Regions from separate parts of the Streptomyces sp. NPDC004266 genome, predicted to be linked through region 2. Evidence: riboswitches for the same ligand, from Rfam matches in the RefSeq annotation. Region 2 holds a riboswitch; each other region holds the start of a gene.
What was found. A riboswitch is a leader RNA that binds a small molecule or an ion and turns the genes downstream of it on or off. The one in region 2 is predicted to bind thiamine pyrophosphate.

Region 1: linked by a shared signal. The riboswitch ahead of thiO (glycine oxidase ThiO) and the one ahead of ACFYUZ_RS24575 (thiamine ABC transporter substrate binding subunit) in region 2 are both predicted to bind thiamine pyrophosphate.
Region 3: linked by a shared signal. The riboswitch ahead of thiC (phosphomethylpyrimidine synthase ThiC) and the one ahead of ACFYUZ_RS24575 (thiamine ABC transporter substrate binding subunit) in region 2 are both predicted to bind thiamine pyrophosphate.

What each region holds. Positions count from the first base shown of each region.
Region 1 covers NZ_JBIAMM010000001.1:679,083-684,081, forward strand. The annotation lists gene ACFYUZ_RS03035 (thiazole synthase) at 1-549, opposite strand, end outside; gene thiS (sulfur carrier protein ThiS) at 555-755, opposite strand; gene thiO (glycine oxidase ThiO) at 752-1,921, opposite strand; TPP riboswitch at 1,919-2,032, opposite strand; gene ACFYUZ_RS03050 (NAD(P)/FAD-dependent oxidoreductase) at 2,178-3,350, shown strand; gene ACFYUZ_RS03055 (Rv2175c family DNA-binding protein) at 3,394-3,759, shown strand; gene thiE (thiamine phosphate synthase) at 3,874-4,527, shown strand; gene metF (methylenetetrahydrofolate reductase [NAD(P)H]) at 4,665-4,999, shown strand, end outside.
Region 2 covers NZ_JBIAMM010000010.1:269,645-274,643, forward strand. The annotation lists gene frr (ribosome recycling factor) at 1-387, shown strand, start outside; gene ACFYUZ_RS24565 (phosphatidate cytidylyltransferase) at 387-1,481, shown strand; gene rlmN (23S rRNA (adenine(2503)-C(2))-methyltransferase RlmN) at 1,561-2,667, shown strand; TPP riboswitch at 2,697-2,806, shown strand; gene ACFYUZ_RS24575 (thiamine ABC transporter substrate binding subunit) at 2,883-3,977, shown strand; gene ACFYUZ_RS24580 (ABC transporter permease) at 4,016-4,999, shown strand, end outside.
Region 3 covers NZ_JBIAMM010000002.1:475,989-480,987, forward strand. The annotation lists gene ACFYUZ_RS06955 (SsgA family sporulation/cell division regulator) at 1-255, shown strand, start outside; gene ACFYUZ_RS06960 (YibE/F family protein) at 313-1,695, opposite strand; TPP riboswitch at 1,767-1,901, shown strand; gene thiC (phosphomethylpyrimidine synthase ThiC) at 1,895-3,679, shown strand; gene ACFYUZ_RS06970 (hypothetical protein) at 3,831-4,322, shown strand; gene ACFYUZ_RS06975 (hypothetical protein) at 4,374-4,999, opposite strand, start outside.

The DNA.
Region 1 (4,999 bases), on a different contig from region 2:
GAGGATCACCGGGACCTCGGCCCGTTCGACGATCAGCTGGAAGTTGTGCGGGTTGCGGATGCCGAGTCCGGAGCCGATGGGGGAGCCGAGCGGCATGATCGCCGCGCAGCCCGCGTCCTCCAGCTTCCGGGCCAGGACGGGATCGTCGTTGGTGTAGGGGAGGACGACGAAGCCGTCGTCGACGAGGGTCTCGGCCGCGGCCAGGAGCTCCTCGCCGTCCGGCAGGAGGGTGCGCTCGTCGGCGACGACCTCCAGCTTGATCCAGTTCGTGCCGAGCGCCTCCCGGGCCAGGCGGGCGGTGAGGACGGCCTCGCCCGCCGTGTAGCAGCCCGCCGTGTTCGGCAGGACCCGGATGCCGAGGCGTTCCAGGACGGAGAGGACCGAGCCCTGGACGGTCGGGTCCAGGCGCCGCATGGCGACCGTGGTGAGTTCCGTACCGCTGGCGGAGAGGGAGCGTTCCAGGACGTCGAGGCTGGGGGCGCCGCCGGTGCCCATGATGAGGCGGGAGGAGAAATCCGTACCGCCGAGGGTGAACACGTCGTCGGACATTCCGGTCAGCCTCCCTGCACCGCGGTGAGGACCTCCACCCGGTCGCCCTCGCCGAGCAGCGTCGTGGCCCACTCGCCGCGCGGCACGACCGTCTCGTTGAGCGCCGCCGCGACGCCCGAGGGGGCCGTGGTCAGGGTCGCCACGAGGGCGTCCAGGGAGAGGGGACCGGAGAGCTCACGCGACTCTCCGTTCACGGACACGTTCATGCGGGCTGCTCCTGTCGTGCGGGGGAGAAACGTCGGGGGGTGAAGGGGCGTGCCTCGTCGGGGAGGGCGCCGGTGGTCAGCGCCTCGGCCATGGCGTCGCCGGTGACGGGGGTGAGCAGCACCCCGTTGCGGTAGTGGCCGGTGGCCAGGTGCAGACCGGGCAGGTCGGTGGGGCCGAGCAGCGGCGCGTTGTCGGGGGAGCCGGGGCGCAGTCCGGCCCGCGTCTCGGTGAGCGGCAGCTCGGTGATGCCCGGGACGAGCTCGTGGGCGTCGCGCAGCAGCTCGTACACCCCGCCCGCCGTCACCGTGGTGTCCCAGCCGAGCTCCTCGCTGGTGGCGCCGACGACGAGCTCGCCGTTCTCGCGGGGCACCAGGTAGACGTGGCTGCCGCGGACGACGGCGCGGACGGTGCGGGAGAGGAAGGGGGCGTACGCGGGCGGCACCCGCAGCCGGAGGACCTGGCCCTTGACGGGGCGGACCGGCGGCAGCACCTCGTCGGGCACGCCCGCGAACCGCCCGCTGAGGCTGCCCGCGGCGAGGACGACCTGGTCGGCCGTCAGCTCCTCGCCGTCGGCGAGCACGGCGCCGCGCGCCCGGTCCCGCACGACCGTGAGCCGCTCCGCGAGGGTCCGGTGGAAGACGACCCCGGCCCGCTCGCAGGCGCGCAGGAGCGCGGCGGCCAGGCGGCGCGGGTCGACCTGGTGGTCGCCGTCGACCCGCAGTCCGCCCCGGACGCCGGGTGCCAGCATGGATTCGAGCCGGCGGCACTCACGGCCGCTGAGCCATTCGGAGACGAGCCCGCAGCGGGTCTGCAGGGCGTGCAGTTCGCGCATGTGGGCCCGGTCGTCGGCGTCGAGGGCGACGGCGAGGGTGCCGCAGGCGCGGTAGCCGACGTCGTGGCCGGCGGCCTCCTCCAGTTCGGCGACGAAGCCGGGGTAGCGCGCGGCGGAGGCGAGGTTGAGCCCGAGCAGGGTCTCCTCGCCGTAGTGGAGTTCGGTGACGGCGGCGAGCATGCCGGCCGCGACGCGCGCGGCCCCGCCGCCCGGGTCCGGGTCGACGACGGCGGTGCGCAGTCCGCGCTGCGCGGCCCGCCAGGCCGTGACCAGGCCGATGACGCCGCCTCCGACCACGAGGACGTCGGAGACACGGACACGAGAAGAACGCATGGGCGTCCAGCCCCTCCCTTCGCCGGCATGACCCGGATCAGGTTCGTACGGTCGGAGGCCGTCCCAGCCTCCCTCTCAGCCCGGTGCGTCCGGGCTCCCGCGAGTGCTTTACGCCCGCCAGACTAGCCCGCGCCGCCGGGCGGGCCACAGACCCCTCCCTCACCCCTCCTTTCCTGACGATCCGTCAGATGCGTAAGGTGGTCGGGTGAGCGAGCAGAAGCAGGCCCAGCAGCACGTCGTGATCGTCGGCGCCGGAATGGCGGGCGTCCAGACCGCCGTCGCCCTGCGCGAGCAGGGCTTCACCGGCCCCGTGACCCTCATCGGGGCCGAACCCCACCAGCCCTACGACCGGCCGCCGCTCTCCAAGGCGATCCTCCTCGGCAAGGCCGAGGACTCCGCCTTCGAGATCGACTTCGAGGACCTCGGCATCGAGCTCCGGCTCGGCCTGGACGTCACCGGACTGCGCGCCGCCGACCACGAGATCGACACCGAGGCCGGACCCGTCGCGTACGACACCCTGGTCGTCGCCACCGGCGCCCACCCCGTCACCCTGCCCGGCACCGACGGCGTCCCCGGCGTCCACCTGCTGCGCACCCTCGACGACGCCGTGCGCCTCGGGCCCGTCCTGGAGCGCCGCCACTCCGTCGTGGTCGTCGGCGCCGGCTGGATCGGCGCCGAGTTCGCCACCGCCGCGCGCGAGGCGGGCTGCGCCGTCACCGTCGTCGAGGCCGCCGACCGCCCCCTCGCGGGAGCGCTGCCCGCCGAGGTCGCCGCCCCCATGGCCGAGTGGTACGGGGCGAGCGGCGCCGAACTCCTCACCCACGCGCGCGTGGACACCGTCGAGGCCGGTGAGCCCGGCCGCGTCGTCCTCGCCGACGGCCGCGAACTGCCCGCCGACGCCGTCGTCGTCGGCATCGGCGCCCGCCCCGCCACCGGCTGGCTCACCGGCTCCGGCATCGCCCTCGACCCGAGCGGCGCCGTCACCGCGGACGACCGGCTGCGCACCTCCCTGCCCGATGTGTACGCCGTCGGCGACTGCGCCTCCTTCCCCTCCGCCCGCTACGGGGAGCGGCTCCTCGTCCACCACTGGGACAACGCGCTCCAGGGGCCCCGCGCGGTCGCCGCGGCGATCACCGGCACCGCCGACGCGCCGTACGACCCGGTGCCGTACTTCTGGTCCGAGCAGTTCGGCCGCTTCGTCCAGTACGCGGGACACCACGCGGACGCCGACGAGCTGCTGTGGCGCGGCGACCCGGCCGACGAGGCCTGGTCCGTGCTCTGGCTGCGGGCCGGCGTGCCGGTGGCCCTCCTCGCGGTCGGCCGCCCGCGCGACCTGGCCCAGGGCCGCAGGCTGATCGAGGCCGCCGTGCCCGTCGACCCCGAGCGCGCGGCGGACCCGTCCGTCCCCCTGAAGGCGGCAGCCCGGTAGGGCCCGACTACCGGCTGTCAGTCCGGGATGGCAGGCTTGTCCTGTGACCGAGATTGACGTAAAGATCGATGCTCTCGTCCCCGCCTGGCTCAACCTGCCCGAGATCGCGGAGATGCTCGATGTCGAGGTGACGCGCGTGCGGCAGCTGGTCAAGGAGGGCCAGCTCATCGCCGTGCGCCGCGGACCGAACAACGCGCTGTACGTGCCCGCCGCCTTCATCCAGGGCGACAAGGTCGTCAAGGGTCTGGTCGGGACCCTGACGCTGCTGCGGGACGACGGCTTCACCGACGAAGAGATGCTGGAGTGGCTCTTCACTCCGGACGAGAGCCTGCCGGGCACGCCCGCGCAGGCGCTCGGCGAGAACCGCGGCACGGAGGTGAAGCGCCGCGCCCAGGCGCTCGCCGTCTGACGCGTCCGCGCCGACGTACGCACGCACCGAAGACACCACCAGCGGGTGTCGCGGCGCCCGCCCCTCAGGGGCCGGGCGCCGCGGCATCGGCACGAGAACGGGGGGAACCCGCCCATGTCCACGCCTCGCGAGCGACTCGCCGACGCCCGGCTCTACCTGTGCACCGACGCCCGGAAGCGCCAGGGCGACCTGCCGGACTTCCTCGACGCCGTGCTCTCCTCCGGCGTGGACGTCGTGCAGCTCCGCGACAAGGGCATGGAGGCCGGTGAGGAGCTGGAGCACCTCGCCGTCTTCGCCGACGCCGCCCGCCGGCACGGCCGGCTCCTCGCGGTGAACGACCGGGCCGACGTCGCCCACGCCATCGGCTCCGACGTCCTCCACCTCGGCCAGGGCGACCTGCCCGTCCCCGCGGCCCGCGCGATCCTCGGCGACGAGGTGCTGATCGGCCGCTCCTGCCACGCCGAGAGCGAGGTGGCCGCGGCCGCCGCCGAGCCGGGCGTGGACTACTTCTGCACCGGCCCCTGCTGGCCCACCCCCACCAAGCCCGGACGGTACGCGCCGGGGCTCGGCCTCGTGCGGTACGCGGCGGAGCTGGCCCAGGACCGGCCCTGGTTCGCCATCGGCGGCATCGACGAGACCAACCTCGACGAGGTCCTGGACGCGGGCGCCCGCCGGATCGTCGTCGTCCGCGCCATCACCGAGGCCGCCGACCCGGCCGCCGCGACGGCCGCCCTCGCCAAGCGCGTCCGCGAGCGCGCCGAAGCCTGAGCCGCACGCCCGCGGGGGCCCGGCGCGCCCGGCCCCGTCCGGCGGCCGTCCGACCTCCGTCCGACAGCTGTCCGAAAAGGTGTCCACCACTCGGACGGGGTGTACGCGGTTCCCTGGACCGCGTCTAACCTGCCGGTATGGCCCTTGGTACCGCTTCCGTCCGATCGGACCGTGCACGCACGGTCCGCGAGATCCTCGCTGCCGGTGACACGTCGTACTCCTTCGAGTTCTACGCGCCCCGCACCGAGAAGGGCGAGCAGGTCCTCTGGAACGCCATGCGCCGGGTCGAGGCGGTCGGCCCCAGCTTCGTCTCCGTGACCTACGGCGCCGGCGGCTCCACCCGCGGCGGCACCGTCAAGGCCACCCAGAAGATCGCCTCCGACACCACGCTCACCCCCGTCGCCCACCTGACGGCCGTCGACCACTCCGTCGCCGAGCTGCGGAACATCCTCGGCCAGTACGCCGACGCGGG
Region 2 (4,999 bases):
TCCGTCCCGGAGCCGCGCATGGCCGTGGTGACGCCGTTCGACAAGAGCGCCCTGCGCAACATCGAGCAGGCCATCCGGGACTCGGACCTCGGGGTCAACCCGAGCAACGACGGCAACATCATCCGGGTGGTGTTCCCCGAGCTGACCGAGGAGCGCCGCCGGGAGTACATCAAGGTCGCCAAGGGCAAGGCCGAGGACTCGAAGATCTCGATCCGCTCGGTGCGCCGCAAGGCCAAGGAGACCATCGACAAGCTCGTCAAGGACGGCGAGGTCGGCGAGGACGAGGGCCGCCGCGCCGAGAAGGAGCTCGACGACACCACCGCGAAGTACGTCGCGCAGGTGGACGAGCTGCTCAAGCACAAGGAAGCCGAGCTGCTCGAGGTCTGATGAACGACTCTTCCTGGGGGGCCCCGGCCGGTTCCGGCCGTGGGGGACCCGACCAGGGGCCCGCCCCGGCGGGTCCCGCATACGATCGGCATCAGGCGGCGCAGACTCGGCCCATGCCCATCGTGCCCGACGTTCCCGCCGGCGGATTCCAGGACGGTCACGACCGGGGGGCCGCTCACCCGAGCGGTCCCCTGTTCCGTGACGAGACGCCGCACGAGCACCCGCAGGAGCCCATGTCCAGCCCCACCCCGCCTCCGCCGCCGGAGCCACGGCAGAAGAAGAGCGCGGGCCGCGACCTGGGCGCGGCCATAGGGGTCGGGGTCGGTCTCGGTGCCGTCATCATCGCGTCGCTGTTCATCTGGAAGCCGGCGTTCGTCGGGGTGATAGCGGTCGCCGTGGTCGTCGGCCTGTGGGAGCTCGTCTCCCGCCTCCAGGAACGCAAGGCGATCAAGGCTCCGCTGGTCCCGCTCGCGGTCGGCGGCGCGGCGATGGTCGTCGCCGGCTACGTCCGGGGCCCCGAGGGCGCCTGGGTGGCGATGGCCCTGACGGCGCTCGCGGTGCTCGTCTGGCGGATGACGGAGCCGCCCGAGGGCTATCTGAAGGACGTCACGGCGGGGGTCTTCGCCGCGTTCTACGTGCCGTTCCTTGCGACCTTCGTGGCGCTGCTGCTGACCGCGGACGACGGGGCGCAGCGGGTGCTGACCTTCCTGATCCTGACCGTGGTCAGCGACACCGGGGCGTACGCGATCGGCTGGCGCTTCGGCAAGCACAAGCTGGCCCCGCGGATCAGCCCCGGCAAGACCCGGGAGGGTCTGGTCGGCGCGGTGACGTTCGCGATGGCGGCGGGCGCGCTGTGCATGGAGTTCATGATCGACGAGGGCGCCTGGTGGCAGGGTCTGATCCTCGGCCTGGCGGTGGCGGCGAGCGCGACGCTCGGCGACCTCGGCGAGTCCATGATCAAGCGCGACCTGGGCATCAAGGACATGGGCACGCTGCTGCCGGGCCACGGCGGCATCATGGACCGGCTGGACTCGCTGCTGCCGACGGCGCCGGTGGTGTGGCTGCTGCTGGCACTGTTCGTCGGAACGGCCTGATCGGCGATTTCACGGGGAAGGGCCCGCCGTCCGGTCGACGGCGGGCCCTTCCCCGTACGTCTGCGACACTGGTACCACCATGCCCAAGCCCGGAGAACTCACTTTCGTCGCCCCCCGCGGAGCCAAGAAGCCGCCGCGGCACCTGGCCGACCTCTCGCCCGCCGAGCGGAAGGAGGCCGTCGCCGCGATCGGCGAGAAGCCCTTCCGCGCCAAGCAGCTGTCCACGCACTACTTCGCGCGGTACGCGCACGACCCCGCCGAGTGGACCGACATCCCGGCCGCCTCGCGGGAGAAGCTGGCCGGGGAGCTGCTGCCCGACCTGATGTCCGTGGTGCGGCACATCTCGTGCGACGACGACACCACCCGCAAGACCCTGTGGCGGCTGCACGACGGCACGCTCGTGGAGTCGGTGCTCATGCGCTACCCGGACCGGGTGACCATGTGCATCTCCTCGCAGGCCGGCTGCGGCATGAACTGCCCGTTCTGCGCGACCGGGCAGGCGGGGCTCGACCGGAACCTGTCGACCGCCGAGATCGTGCACCAGATCGTGGACGGCATGCGGTCCCTGCGGGACGGGGAGGTGCCCGGGGGACCGGCGCGGCTCTCCAACATCGTCTTCATGGGCATGGGCGAGCCGCTCGCCAACTACAAGCGCGTGGTCGGGGCGATCCGCAGGCTGACGGACCCCGAGCCGGACGGCCTCGGGCTCTCGCAGCGCGGCATCACCGTCTCCACCGTCGGCCTCGTGCCCGCGATGCTGCGCTTCGCCGACGAGGGCTTCAAGTGCCGTCTCGCGGTCTCGCTGCACGCCCCGGACGACGAGCTGCGCGACACCCTGGTGCCGGTCAACACCCGCTGGAAGGTCCGCGAGGTCCTCGACGCGGCCTGGGAGTACGCGGAGAAGTCCGGGCGCCGGATCTCCATCGAGTACGCCCTCATCCGGGACATCAACGACCAGGCCTGGCGCGGCGACCTGCTCGGCAGGCTGCTCAAGGGCAAGCGGGTCCACGTCAACCTGATCCCGCTGAACCCGACGCCCGGTTCGAAGTGGACGGCGTCCCGCCCGGAGGACGAGAAGGCCTTCGTCGAGGCGATCGCCCGCCACGGCGTGCCGGTGACCGTGCGGGACACCCGCGGCCAGGAGATCGACGGCGCCTGTGGACAGCTCGCGGCCGCCGAGCGCTGACCTTGTAGTCTGAGCTCGAACACATCTCCATATTCCGACAGGGGAGCGCCACAGCGCTGAGAGTGCGGTAACCGTAGACCGCAGACCCTCTGAACCTCGCCCAGGTCATTCTGGGTAGGAAGTTCGGTCGTAACTCAAGCTGTTGCGCCCTGCCCGCGTCCGCCGGACGTGGGCAGGGCCGCGTCTCTTCCTGGTCACACCCAGGAGGAAAACCAGTGAGCATCAAGAAGGCCGCTGCCGCCGCGATCGTCGCGGCGCTCGGCGTCACCGGCCTGGCCGCGTGCGGCACCGACGACGTGCGGGGCGCGGCCGGCAAGACCGACCAGCCCGCGCCGAAGACGGTGACGCTGGTGAGCCACGACTCCTTCAACGCCTCCAAGGAGGTGCTGGCGGACTTCACCCGGCAGACCGGCTTCACCGTCAAGGTGCTGAAGAGCGGCGACGCGGGCGAGGCCGTCAACAAGGAGATCCTGACCAAGGGCTCCCCGCAGGGCGACGTCTTCTTCGGCGTCGACAACACGCTGCTGTCCCGCGCCCTCGACAACGGGATCTTCGTCCCGTACGAGGCGAAGGGCCTGGACCGGGTCCCGGCCGCGTACCGGCTCGACAAGGAGCACCGGGTCACCCCGATCGACTCCGGCGACATCTGCGTCAACTACGACAAGAAGTACTTCGCGGACAAGAAGCTGGCGCCGCCGGTCACCTTCGACGACCTCGCGAAGCCGGCGTACAAGGACCTGCTGGTGGTGGAGAACCCCGAGCGGTCCTCCCCGGGCCTGGGCTTCCTCCTCGGCACGGCCGCGAAGTACGGCGACGAGGGCTGGCAGGACTACTGGAAGAAGCTCAAGGCCAACGGCGTGAAGACCGTCGACAGCTGGGAGCTCGCCTACAACCAGGAGTTCTCCGGCTCGGCCGGCGGCAAGCAGGCCAAGGGCGACCGGCCGCTGGTCGTGTCGTACGCCTCCAGCCCCCCGGTCGAGGTGCTGTACGGCGAGCCGCAGCCGAAGGTGGCGCCCACCGGCGTCTCCACCGGCACCTGCTTCCGGCAGACCGAGTTCGCCGGCCTGCTGAACGGCGCGAAGAACCCCGAGGGCGGCAAGGCGCTGATCGACTTCCTGATCTCCAAGAAGTTCCAGGAGGACATGCCGCTCCAGATGTTCGTCAACCCGGTGGCGAAGGACGCGGCCCTGCCGGAGCTGTTCACCAAGCACGGCGTGGTGATCGAGAAGCCGGAGACCATGGCGCCCGAGAAGATCGCCGAGAAGCGTGACCCGTGGATCCAGCAGTGGTCGTCGCTCGTCCTGAAGTGACCCGCGACCTCCGGGGGAGCGCGACGAGGCTGGGGCTGATGGCCCTGCCCGTCGCGTTCTTCGGGGTCTTCTTCGCCTGGCCCGTCGTGTCCATCGTGGACCGGGGACTCCGCCCCGACGGCGCCTGGCGGTTCGGCCGGATCGGCGAGACGCTGAGCCGGCCGGACATCCTCGACGTGCTCGGCTTCACCGTCTGGCAGGCGCTCGCCTCCACCGGGCTCACCCTCCTGGTGGCGCTGCCCGGGGCGTACGTCTTCGCCCGCTTCGACTTCCCCGGCAAGAGCGTGCTGCGGGCCGTCGTCACGGTGCCGTTCGTGCTGCCGACCGTCCTCGTCGGCACGGCGTTCCTGGCGCTCGTCGGCCGGGGCGGGCTCACCGACGAGCTGTGGGGGCTGCGGCTCGACACCAGCGTGTGGGCGATCCTCCTCGCGCACGTCTTCTTCAACTACGCGGTCGTCGTCCGGACCGTCGGCGGCCTCTGGTCGCAGCTCGACCCGCGCCAGGAGGAGGCCGCCCGGGTCCTCGGCGCCTCCCGCTGGACGGCCTGGCGGACGGTGACGCTGCCCGCGCTCGTGCCGGCGGTGGCGGCGGCCGCCCTGATGGTCTTCCTCTTCACCTTCACCTCCTTCGGCGTCGTGCAGATCCTCGGCGGGGACGCGTACTCCACGCTGGAGGCCGAGATCTACCGGCAGACCGCCCGGCTGCTCGACCTGCCGACGGCGGCCGTGCTCACGCTCGTCCAGTTCGCGGCGGTCGGCGCGATCCTGGGCGTCCACGCCTGGACGGTGCGGCGGCGGGAGACCGCCCTGCGGCTCGTGGCGCCGGAGCGGACCGCGCGCCGGCCGCGCGGCGCCGGGCAGTGGGCGCTGCTCGGCGGCGTCCTCCTCTCGGTGGCGCTGCTGATCCTCCTGCCGCTGGGCGTCCTCGTGGAGCGCTCCTTCGCCGGACCGCACGGGTACGGGCTCGGCTACTACCGGGCGCTCGGCTCGCTCGACGAGTCCGGGACCTTCCTCGTCCCGCCG
Region 3 (4,999 bases), on a different contig from region 2:
AACCGGCCGAGCGGGGACGGCGACGTGCACATCGCCCCGACGGAGCCCGAGCGGCTCTCGGACGTCTCCATCCGACTCCAGGTGGGCGGCGATCGCGCGCTGTTCCGTGCCAGCGCGCCGCCGCTGGTCGCCTTCCTCGACCGAACGGACAAGCTGGTTCCGCTCGGCCAGGAACGGACCCTCGGCGACTTCGAGGACCACCTGGAGGCCGCACTGGGCCGGATCCTGGCCGAAGAGAACGCCGGCCCCGCCTGAGCCGGCCCCGCGCGAGCCGACCCCGCCTGATCCGGCCCGATCCCCCAGGACGGCGGTTCACTTGGCGCGGCGGCGCCGACCTCCCCGTACCACCGCCGGCTTCCCGCCCCCGGACGCCGGACGGTCGGCGGAGACCACCAGGGCCGCGAGCGCCGTGGTGACCGGAACGGACGCCACCAGACCGATCGAGCCGACCAGGGTCCGGACGATCTCCTCGGCGACCAGTTCGCTGTTGGCCACCGTGCCCATGCTGCTCTGGGCGATGGAGAAGAGCAGCAGCAGCGGCAGGGCGGCACCCGCGTACGCCAGCACCAGCGTGTTCACGACCGAGGCGATGTGGTCGCGGCCGATCCGGATCCCTGCCCGGTACAGGCCGCGCGGCCCCATGCCCGGATCTGCCTGGTGCAGCTCCCAGACCGCCGACGTCTGAGTGACCGTCACGTCGTCGAGCACGCCGAGCGAACCGATGATGATCCCGGCGAGCAGCAGGCCGGACATGTCGATCTCCGGGTACAGACCGTGGATCAGGCCGGTGTAGTCGTCGGTGTTGCCGCTGAGCGCCGTCCAGCCGATGAAGAGCGAGCCGAGCAGACCGATCAGCAGCAGCGAGATCAGCGTGCCGAGCACGGCGACCGAGGTGCGGGCCGAGAGCCCGTGGCACATGTAGAGCGCGATCAGCATGATCGCGCTCGATCCGACCACCGCGACGACCAGCGGGTTCGACCCCTCCAGGATCGCCGGCAGGATGAAGTAGGTGAGGATGAGGAAGCTCACGGCGAGTGCGACGAGCGCCATCACTCCCCTCATCCGGCCGACCACCACGACCGCGACGGCGAAGATGCCGGCGAGCAGCGCCAGCGGCACCTTGCGGTTCACGTCGGTCACCGAGTACTGCAGGTCGTGCGGGGCGTCGGGGGCGTACGCCACCACCACGCCCTGCCCCTCGTGCAGTTGGCGCGGCGCGTCCGGCTGCACGATCTCGACGAACCTGCGTCCCTTGTCCGGACCGCTGGTGACCTCGACCGTCGCCTTCTCGCACTGCCCCTGCCGGGCGTCGACGGCCTCGCGCCCCTCCGGCGTGGAGGTGTCGCCGGTCGGCGGGACCTGAGCGGCGTTCACGGTCTTGCAGTCGACGTGCTCGACGGAGACGACCTGGCCCTGCTGGGTCTGCCGGTCGAAGCCCACGCCGGTGCGCTCGTGCGCCGGGGTGCCGCCCGGCCACAGGACCGCGAGTCCGACGAGGACGGCGGTGGCGAAGGGGATCAGGATCGCGGCGATGACCTTGCGCAGATGCCGCGAGACCGGGGCGGCGGGTCCATGGCTGTGGCTGTGTCCGTGCCCTCCTCCGGATCCGTGACCGTGTCCGGATCCGGCTCCGTGTCCGTGTCCGGGGTCGTGGGCGTCGTGGTGTGGCTCGAGGGGCTGCTGGGGGGAAGTCACCGGCCGATCATCGCAAGAACGACGGGGGCCCACTGTTCAGCACGCCAGGGAGGGCGCTAGCGTGGTGGCACCTTTGCACACGCGGGAGCTCGGAGCACCGGGCTGAGAGGGCGCTGATCACCGTACGCGCGTACGGGAAGAGGCTGCGCCGACCGCCGAACCTGTTACCGGGTAATGCCGGCGTAGGGAGATCGGTCTCATGACCATTCAGGATGCACGCACGCCTGCCTCCGACCAGAACCAGGCCGACGGGCAGGAGCGCACGCCGGGCTGGCACAAGGGGTACGTCCAGGGATCGCGCCCCGACCTCCGGGTGCCCGTCCGCCAGGTGCACCTCACCAACGGCAAGGACGTCACGCTGTACGACACGTCCGGTCCGTACACCGACCCCGCCATCGACACCGATGTCCGGCGGGGCCTTCCGCCGCTGCGCGAGAACTGGATCATCGCGCGCGGCGACACCGAGGAGTACGCGGGCCGCCCGGTCCGCCCCGAGGACGACGGCATCAAGCACACCTCCCCGCGCGGCGGTGGGCTGAAGAACCTCGACGCCGTCTTCCCCGGCCGCCCCCGCCTGCCGCGCCGCGGCCGCGACGGCCAGGCGGTGACCCAGCTCGCGTACGCCCGCCGGGGCGAGATCACCCCGGAGATGGAGTACGTCGCGATCCGCGAGAACGTCTCCCCCGAGGTCGTGCGGGAGGAGATCGCCGCGGGCCGCGCCGTGCTGCCGGCGAACGTGAACCACCCGGAGATCGAGCCGATGATCATCGGCAAGCGGTTCCTGGTGAAGGTCAACGCCAACATCGGCAACTCCGCCGTCACCTCCTCCATCGAGGAGGAGGTGGAGAAGATGACCTGGGCGACCAAGTGGGGCGCCGACACGGTCATGGACCTGTCCACCGGCCGCAACATCCACACCACCCGCGAGTGGGTGCTGCGCAACTCCCCCGTGCCGATCGGCACCGTGCCGCTCTACCAGGCCCTGGAGAAGGTCGACGGCAGGGCCGAGGAGCTGACCTGGGAGATCTACAAGGACACGGTCATCGAGCAGGCCGAGCAGGGCGTCGACTACATGACGGTGCACGCCGGCGTGCTCCTGCCGTACGTGCCGCTCACCGCGCGCCGCAAGACCGGCATCGTCTCGCGCGGCGGCTCGATCATGGCCGCCTGGTGCCTCGCGCACCACAAGGAGAACTTCCTCTACACGAACTTCGAGGAGCTCTGCGAGATCCTGGCGGCGTACGACGTCACGTACTCGCTCGGCGACGGCCTGCGCCCCGGCTCGATCGCGGACGCCAACGACGAGGCGCAGTTCGCCGAGCTGAAGACCCTCGGCGAGCTCAACACGATCGCCAAGCGGCACAACGTGCAGACGATGATCGAGGGCCCCGGGCACGTCCCGATGCACAAGATCAAGGAGAACATCGACCTCCAGCAGGAGATCTGCGAGGAGGCGCCGTTCTACACGCTCGGCCCGCTGACCACCGACGTCGCGCCCGCGTACGACCACATCACCTCCGGCATCGGTGCCGCGATGATCGCCTGGTGGGGCACGGCGATGCTCTGCTACGTCACGCCCAAGGAGCACCTGGGCCTGCCGAACCGCGACGACGTGAAGACCGGCGTCATCACGTACAAGATCGCGGCGCACGCGGCGGACCTGGCCAAGGGTCACCCGGGCGCGCAGGAGTGGGACGACGCGCTCTCGGACGCGCGGTTCGAGTTCCGCTGGGAGGACCAGTTCAACCTGGCGCTCGACCCGGACACCGCGCGCGAGTTCCACGACGAGACGCTGCCGGCGGAGCCCGCGAAGACCGCGCACTTCTGCTCGATGTGCGGCCCGAAGTTCTGCTCGATGAAGATCTCCCAGGACATCCGGCGTGAGCACGGCGGTACGCAGCAGGAGATCGAGGCCGGCATGGCGGAGAAGTCGAAGGAGTTCGCGGCTTCGGGCAACCGGGTCTACCTGCCGCTGGCGGACTGACACCGGGCAGACCGACGAGCGCGCCGCTCCGGGAGGGGAAGGGGCCTCCCAGAGCAGCGCGTCGTCACCGGTCCGGGCCCTGTCGCCCGCCGGCCCGCTGGTCGCTCTGCCTGATGCCGCGTACCTGGAGGTGATCGCTAGGCTCCGCGTCATGAAGGTTCGGAAGGCGATCGTGTCTGGGCTGCTGGGTCTCACCGTCCTGGCGGGTTGTGGCGTGACTGGTGTCTGGGCCGTCTCCGGGGGGCTCTACGGCTGCACCTTCAGGGACGAGGAGCTGGCAGACGAGCTGGCGACGTTCGCCATCCTCGATGTCCGCCCGCCGGATGCACGGAAGTCGGGCGAGCGCTACTCGGATTGTGACGAGGACGACGGCTTCGCCGCCGCCGGTCAGCACTATGAGCACATGGGTGCCCGTGAGGATTTGCTCGCCTTCTACCGTGCCATGGCGGCGAAGGGCGGATGGCAGCCGGACCATGACAGGCGCGATGACGGCCTGTGTTTCTCCAAGCCGTACGGAACCGTCACCGCTTATCTGTCGGTGTGGTTCCCGAGCTCCTACGACATGGAGGGGGAGCCTCGGGCGAATGCCATGGAGTACGGCCTGGATGTGACTGCGAGCCACGATGGCTCGGCGTGGTGCTGACGGCCCGGCAGTGAGGAACGGCTGATCGGGCGGCCCCCGGCCCGCCGTTCCTCAGGGCGCCGCCGGGTCCGGCGCCGCCGGGTCCGGCGCCGCCGGATCCGGGGGCGCCGCGGCGGCGAGGGCGTCGCGGAGGAAGGGGAGGATGCCGCGCTCCAGGAGGGCGCGGCGCCAGGCCTCCCTGGCGAGGGAGAGTTCGTCGTCGGCCGCGGCGGCCCCGTCCGCCGCGGCCGGCCGGTTGCGCAGGGCGGTCACGAGGAGGCCGACGCCCGCGGAGAGCAGGCCGGCGGCGGCGAGGGCGGCGAAGACGAGGCCTGCCGTCAGCAGGGTCTCGCCGAACGCCAGGGTGGGCGCGAGGGCGTGCAGGACCCCGCCGACCAGCAGGAATATCGCGGCGGCGGTGCCCGCGAGGACGGGCAGCAGCACGGTGACGACGGCGACGACGCCGGCGCCCGCACCGGTGTCCGCGCCCGGTTCCGCCGGGGGCGTCCGGGTCCCGAGGGCCGCCCGGTTCTGCTCGCGGACCTTCACGAAGTGGTCGTACTCCAGGGCCGCGGCGGTGGTGATGAGCGCTGTCGCGTTCATCGTCATGGCGCGCAGCTGCACGACCGTGAGCCTCGTTCCGATTCCGGCGAGATCCGGACGTGCGTGGGCGGTGCTCAGTGCGTCGTCGAGGACCC